Regions from separate parts of the Mesorhizobium sp. HAY1-8B genome, predicted to be linked through region 1. Evidence: predicted binding sites of a transcription regulator. Region 1 holds the regulator's gene; the other holds the start of a gene.

The links. Region 1 encodes LexA, which represses DNA repair genes until DNA is damaged. Its sites were predicted from a motif close to TGTTCNNNNTGTGTTCNG; they were not measured.
Region 2: a site for LexA is predicted at 1,275-1,292, ahead of AC1VON_RS21805 (single-stranded DNA-binding protein). Genes of this name have one in related genera too.

Annotation. Positions count from the first base shown of each region.
Region 1 covers NZ_CP200321.1:4,445,724-4,448,989, forward strand. Annotated here, with positions in the region: gene AC1VON_RS21225 (ABC transporter substrate-binding protein) at 1-68, opposite strand, end outside; gene AC1VON_RS21230 (GntR family transcriptional regulator) at 223-996, shown strand; gene lexA (transcriptional repressor LexA) at 1,343-2,080, shown strand; gene AC1VON_RS21240 (ComEC/Rec2 family competence protein) at 2,074-3,266, opposite strand, start outside.
Region 2 covers NZ_CP200321.1:4,552,040-4,555,305, forward strand. Annotated here, with positions in the region: gene AC1VON_RS21795 (MarC family protein) at 1-62, shown strand, start outside; gene AC1VON_RS21800 (OsmC family protein) at 81-506, opposite strand; gene AC1VON_RS21805 (single-stranded DNA-binding protein) at 653-1,174, opposite strand; gene AC1VON_RS21810 (ArsR/SmtB family transcription factor) at 1,401-1,715, shown strand; gene AC1VON_RS21815 (SRPBCC family protein) at 1,730-2,206, shown strand; gene AC1VON_RS21820 (ATP-dependent Clp protease proteolytic subunit) at 2,228-2,833, shown strand; gene AC1VON_RS21825 (hypothetical protein) at 2,922-3,221, shown strand.

The sequences.
Region 1 (3,266 bases):
CCCGCGCTGACCATCAATGCGCCTGCCAGGGCCAATCCCGACAGCCAAGCGGATTTGGACTTCAACATCATTTCCTCCCAGATTTGATCAGCGCCGCTCATCGGGACGGCAACTGTGGCGATCATGGTCAGTCCATCGCTTCCTGTCAAACATTATATATAATTCTTGCCATCGAGCACCATCATATATAATTTTCACATGCCCGACGATGGACGGATCGCGATGCAGGACCAGAACAACTCCACGAAAACCGAGGCGGCCTATCAGCTGCTGCGGCGCGATATCCTGACCACACGCCTCATGCCGGGCGCACCGCTCAAGCTGAGTGCGCTGCGCGGTCTATACGGCGTCGGCTGGACACCGCTGCGTGAAGCCTTGTCTCGACTTGAGGCCGAGCGCCTGGTTACCGCCATCAGCAATCGCGGCTTTGCCGTGGCTCCGGTGTCGCGGGCCGAACTCGAGGACCTGGCTCGCGCACGGATGGTTGTGGAGATGCCGCTGTTCCTGGAATCGATCGAGAAAGGCGGCAGGGAATGGGAGGACGCGGTTGTCACCGCCCACTACCGGCTCTCCCGCTGCAAGACCGCGGTCGACGACCCCTCGGATGCGGCCGTCGACCAGTGGGACGAGAGCCACGAGGCCTTTCACGGGGCACTGCTGAGTGCCGCGACGTCCAACTGGCTGTTGCGCTTCCGTTCGACAATCGCCGATCAGTTGCGGCGGCATCATCGGTTTCTCGGCCTGGCGCCGACATTGCGGGCGGCCGCCGGCCTCAAGGATGGTTATGGCGAGGCAATGGACGCTCTTCGAGAGGCGATCGCGATCGAGCATCACACCGCGATCATGGAAGCGGCCCTCGATCGCGATGTCGAGCGGGCAAAGGCGCTGATGACGGCGCATATCGGCTATACGCTGCATGTCTACGTTCATAGCGAGGACGGCGGCGCGAACAACTACACCGCACGCGCCGGCAGCCTGAAAGCAATTTCCGGATGACTTCAGCGTTATTGCTCTCGAAGCATGATCGTTGGCGTTTTGATTTCGTTTCGTTCCGCCAGGAATGGATCGAACAACGACGCGATCCAGCCTCTGGACGCCCTCTAGAAACTGATTCCAAGGTCCATCAAGGGTAGGCCACAGGCCATTAACCAAAATGATTTCAATGCTCGCGCTGGCGGCGAAGGCGGCCGATCGCTGCCCGCTGCCGGCGGCAGACAATTTCAGATGCCTTAACAAATTCACTAAACTTTAAACAGTTGCGGAACACAACTGGAACAGATAGTGTTTGTTCTGGGTTTGTTTTTCGATTCCGATTCCCTTCGTTCAATGCCTGGGGGGCGCCATGCTGACGCGTAAGCAACATGAACTGCTGATGTTCATTCATGAACGGCTGAAGGAAAGCGGTATCCCGCCTTCCTTTGACGAGATGAAGGAGGCGCTGGATCTCGCCTCCAAGTCAGGGATACATCGCCTGATCACGGCGCTGGAGGAACGCGGCTTTATCAGGCGGCTGCCCAACCGGGCGCGGGCATTGGAAGTGCTGCGACTGCCGGATTCGATCGCGCCCGGCCTCAACGCGGCAAAGAAATTCTCGCCGAGTGTCATTCAAGGCAGTCTTGGTCAGGGCGGCCTAGGCCGTCAGATCAAGCCGGCGCCGTCGCGCTTGCCCTCTGCCGGCAATGACTACGACGCGGTCTCTGCCGTGTCGATCCCGGTGATGGGCCGTATCGCCGCAGGTGTGCCGATCGATGCCATCCAGCATCAGACGCATTCGATCTCGGTGCCTCCGGACATGATCATGGGTGGCGAGCACTATGCGCTGGAGGTCAAGGGTGACTCGATGATCGAGGCCGGCATCTTCGATGGCGATACAGTCATTATCCGCAACGCCGATACGGCGAGCCCAGGCGAGATCGTCGTGGCGCTGGTCGACGAGGAGGAAGCGACCTTGAAGCGGTTCCGCCGCAAGGGCGCCTCGATTGCCCTTGAAGCCGCCAACCCGGCCTACGAGACGCGCATTTTCGGGCCGGACAGGGTCAAGGTGCAAGGCAAGCTAGTCGGCCTGATCAGGCGCTACTGAGCAGGAGCGGCCGGCGTTTCAGGTTTTTGATAGGGCGGCAGTCCCCTCGCCTCACGCGAAAACTTTCGTTGCGTGTGCCAGGGCCGATAGGGCCCGTCCACGGCGAAGCTGATGGTTGGCGGGCTGGTCGCCGATTGGCGGTCGAAGAAGACAGCGGCACTGCCCTTGCGTGCGAGTTGCCGTTTGGTAACGACGAGAACCAGCGGGTTGTGGCAGGCATCGTAGCCCGTCGCATCATTGACAACGATCAGGTCGGCGAAGCCGCAGGCCTTCCAGGTAGCCTTGCGGTCTTCGACATGCGCGATGATCGCGCCAGACGGATGCCGGGCGAGACAGATGCCCTCCGTGCAATAAAACGGCGCCCCCGGCGGCAGATTGACCGCATCGGCCAAGTCGAATTGCCCGTCCGCCTTGTTGAACATCTCCGGCACGACGATGGTTTCGGACACCAGCGCGCGTTTCCAATTGTCGACGGTGAATTCGTTTGGACGAGCCCGGCTGACCGCGAGTTCGCCGCCGCCGATCGGCAGCGCAACCAGCCGCGCGTCTTCGGAGATCAGCACGTCCGGCGTGCGTGTATCCGACACTGTCAACAGGCCGGCGAGCGCGAATGGCACTGCCGCGAGCCGCAGCCATGTCGTCGCCATCGTCGCGATGACCAGGGCGATCGTCACCAGCAGCACGGAGTGTTGTGAAATCAGCCCGACCGCATCGACGGGGGAGCGTTCCGATATCCACGCCGATATGGCGATCATCGCGGTCAGGCCCTTGCCCATGAGGTAGAGAAAAGGTCCGTCCAGACCGAAGGGCATTGTCAAGGCGCTGACAACCGCCAGAAACATGACGACTGAGACAATTGGCATGACAGCCAGATTTGCGAACAGGCTGAGCGGCGACACACGCTGGAAGTGCCATATGGCAAACAGCGCCGTGGCGCTGCCGGCAATGATGGACGTCATCGCCACCCCTCCCGTGAGCGCGAGGAATTTTCGCGTCAGGAACCCCGGCAGGGATCGCCTTGGCGGTGGCGGTCTTGTCTTTCCCGCACGGTGATCCGCCCAGCCGGCATAGGCGCCGACCAGTGCGGCCGTCGCGGCGAACGACATCTGGAAACTCGGGCCGACCACTTCATGCGGCGACACCACGATGACGGCGATCGCCGAGATAGCGAGGTTGCGCATGGTCA
Region 2 (3,266 bases), 110 kb from region 1:
TCCTGGCCGCGCTGGCCGTTCAGTTCGTCGCCGACGGCATCAAGGCATTGATGGTGGGATGAGCGGCAGTCCCTACTGCCCTACTTCGCCAACGTGTCTACAACCTCAAAATCATGCGTGATCGTGGCGGTCTTGGCCATCATTGCCGAGGCCGAGCAGTATTTTTCGATCGACAGGTCGATCGCCCGTTTGACTTTGTCGGGCGAGAGCGCCCTGCCCTTGACGATGAAATGCATGTGGATGCGCGTGAACACCCTTGGCTCGGTCTCGGCCCGGTCGGCATCGAGCTCGACCACGCAGTCCTCAACCGCCTCACGGCCTTTTTCCAGGATGTGCACGACATCATAGGCCGAACAGCCGCCGGTGCCGATCAGCACCAGTTCCATCGGGCTAGGGCCCGGTGTCTTGCCTTCAGGTCCGGACGCCGTTCCCAGCACCAGCTTGTGACCGCTGCCGGACTCACCGACGAAGGTGCGCTCCTCGACCCATTTTACCCGTGCCTTCACCGCCTTGTCCTTTCAGTCCCAGATCGCACCTGCTGTCAGGCCAAATCAACAACGCAAAACCCCGAAAGTCCATCAGGACCCTCGGGGCGTATCGATCACGTAACGTCAGTCATCTGGCGACGTCAGCCGTTCGGTATTGCTTTCGATCAGAACGGGATCTCGTCATCCAGCTCGCGCGACGAACCACCGCCACCGCCGCCCCTGGGAGCGCCGCCGCCACGGTTGAAGCTTTCGTTCGGGCCGGATTGGCCGAAATCGGAACCACGGCTGCTGCCGCCACCGGAATAACCGCCGACCTGGCCGCCCTCGCCCTGGCCGCGCGCATCGAGCATCTGCAGTTCGCCACGGAATTTCTGCAGCACGACTTCCGTCGTGTACTTGTCGGCGCCAGTCTGGTCCTGCCATTTGCGCGTCTGCAACTGGCCCTCGACATAGACCTTCATGCCCTTCTTCAGGTACTGCTCGGCTACCTTGGCGATGCCCTCATTGAAGATGACGACATTGTGCCACTCGGTCTTTTCCTTGCGCTCGCCGGAATTCTTGTCGCGCCAGCTTTCCGACGTGGCGATGCGGATGTTCACGACCGGCTCGCCCGAGTTCAGGCGACGAATTTCCGGATCCGCGCCAAGATTGCCGACCAGAATGACCTTGTTGACGCTACCCGCCATGATTTTTCTCCGCGCTCATCCGAAACAAATTTTTGTCGCAGCACCTTACAGGCTGCGCACGTCAGCCGCCTGCTAAGGCTGGCTTTTCCCACAAGGTTTTTGTTCCCTTTTCGTTCCTATATGCACTGCTGCTGATTGTCAAGGAATGGCAGCAATGCCGAGGGCCTTCATATGGGTTTCAAAACAGCACTTGCCAAATCAATAAGTATCAACTTATGCTTTTGTCATGATCGAAGCAGAGATTTTCCGCGCCCTGGCCGACCCGACACGCCGCGCCGTCTTCGAGCGCCTCGCCACAAGCGAGATGAGCGTGTCGGAATTGCGCAGCGGCCTGACTGTGTCGCAGCCGGCCGTCTCACAGCATCTGGCGGTGCTGCGTGGCGCGGGCCTCGTGGTCGAGCGGCGGGCCGGCCGCAACGCCTATTATCGTGCCGATCCGCAGGGGCTTGCCCCCTTGCTCTCCTGGATCGAACGCTACCGGACCTTCTGGCCGGAGCGCATCGAAAGGCTGAAGACGGTTTTGAAGGACATGGATCAGTGAAGGAAGTCGGATCAATGAACGCCGAAAGCCAAAGCGAAGCCGCCTCGGATGCGCTCGAGTTCGAATACGACCTTGCGGAGCCGCCGGAAAAGGTTTGGCGGGCGCTGACGGTTCCGGAACTGCTCGCCGCCTGGATGATGCCCAACGACATCACGCCGGAAATCGGCAATCGTTTTGCCTTCGCCGGGATGGACGCTGCGATCGAATGCGAAATCCTCGACGCCGAGCCCGAACGCCTCCTGCGCTATTCCTGGCGAGAGCAGCCGGACGATCCCGCACGGCAGGATCCTCTCGACAGCGTCGTCACCTTCACGCTCGCCCGCACCGTTTCGGGCGGCACGCATCTGCGCATCGTCCATGACGGATTTTCCCGCAAGGCGATGCCTGCCGTCGCCATGGCAGGCGCCGGCTGCCGGCTTTCGCTGGGGCCGCGCGGGGCAGGAAAGCCCATCGCGGCGAACACACCGCGCCTTGTGCTGCGTGCGGCCTGAACACGTAAATCGGAGAAGAAAATGAGCGGTATTGCCAGTCTGGTGCCGATGGTGGTCGAGCAATCGAGCCGCGGCGAACGCGCCTTCGACATTTTCTCGCGGCTGCTGCGCGAGCGCATCGTCTTCATCAATGGCGAGATCAACGACGATGTCTCGGCGCTTGTCTGCGCGCAGCTCTTGTCGCTGGAGTCGGATAACCCCGACAAGGAGATCTCGCTCTACATCAACTCGCCGGGCGGCGTGGTGACCAGCGGCTTCGCCATCTACGACACGATGCAATATGTCAGTTGCCCGGTATCGACGGTGTGCATGGGTTTTGCCGCCTCGATGGGGTCGTTCCTGCTGATGGCGGGCACGCCGGGGCGCCGCATCGCGCTGCCGAACGCCACCATCCTTCTGCATCAGCCGCTGGGCGGCTTCCAGGGCCAGGCTTCCGACATCCAGCGCCATGCCGAGCGGATCGGCAAGACCAAACGGCATATGGCCGAACTCTATGCCCAGCATTGCGGCCGCAGCTATGAGGAGGTCGAACGCACGCTCGACCGCGACCATTTCATGACCGCCCGCGAGGCCCAGGCATGGGGTATTGTCGACCACGTTTTCGATACGCGCAAAAGGGCGGCATAAACCCAAGCCAGATCGGATTCCTGGCGGTTGTCGAAGATTTGACGACACCGGTCTGGTTCCGGCAGCGGCTCGTCCCTATAATCCGGGAATGATCGACACTTATTCGCCCAGGACGTCGCATCGCGTCATCGCCGCCGCGGCGCTCACTTTCGCCAGCCTTGCGAGCGGCATGGCACTCGCCGACGACAGCGCACCGCCGGCGCACAAAGGCGCCCTGCCCGGCGTGGCCGGCGATTATCGCATCGCCAAGCCGGCTCCCCAACCGGAACCCGACGACGCATTCCCCAGCAACGGGAACGGCACGTTCAAGATCGGCGATACGGATGTCAGGATTTCCGGCAGCATCACGGTCGATATGGCCACGGGCGGGTTCAAGCCCCCGAGGTGAGCAGCCCTCCACCAAGGCCAGTTCAGCCATTTCCTCAAAAGAACA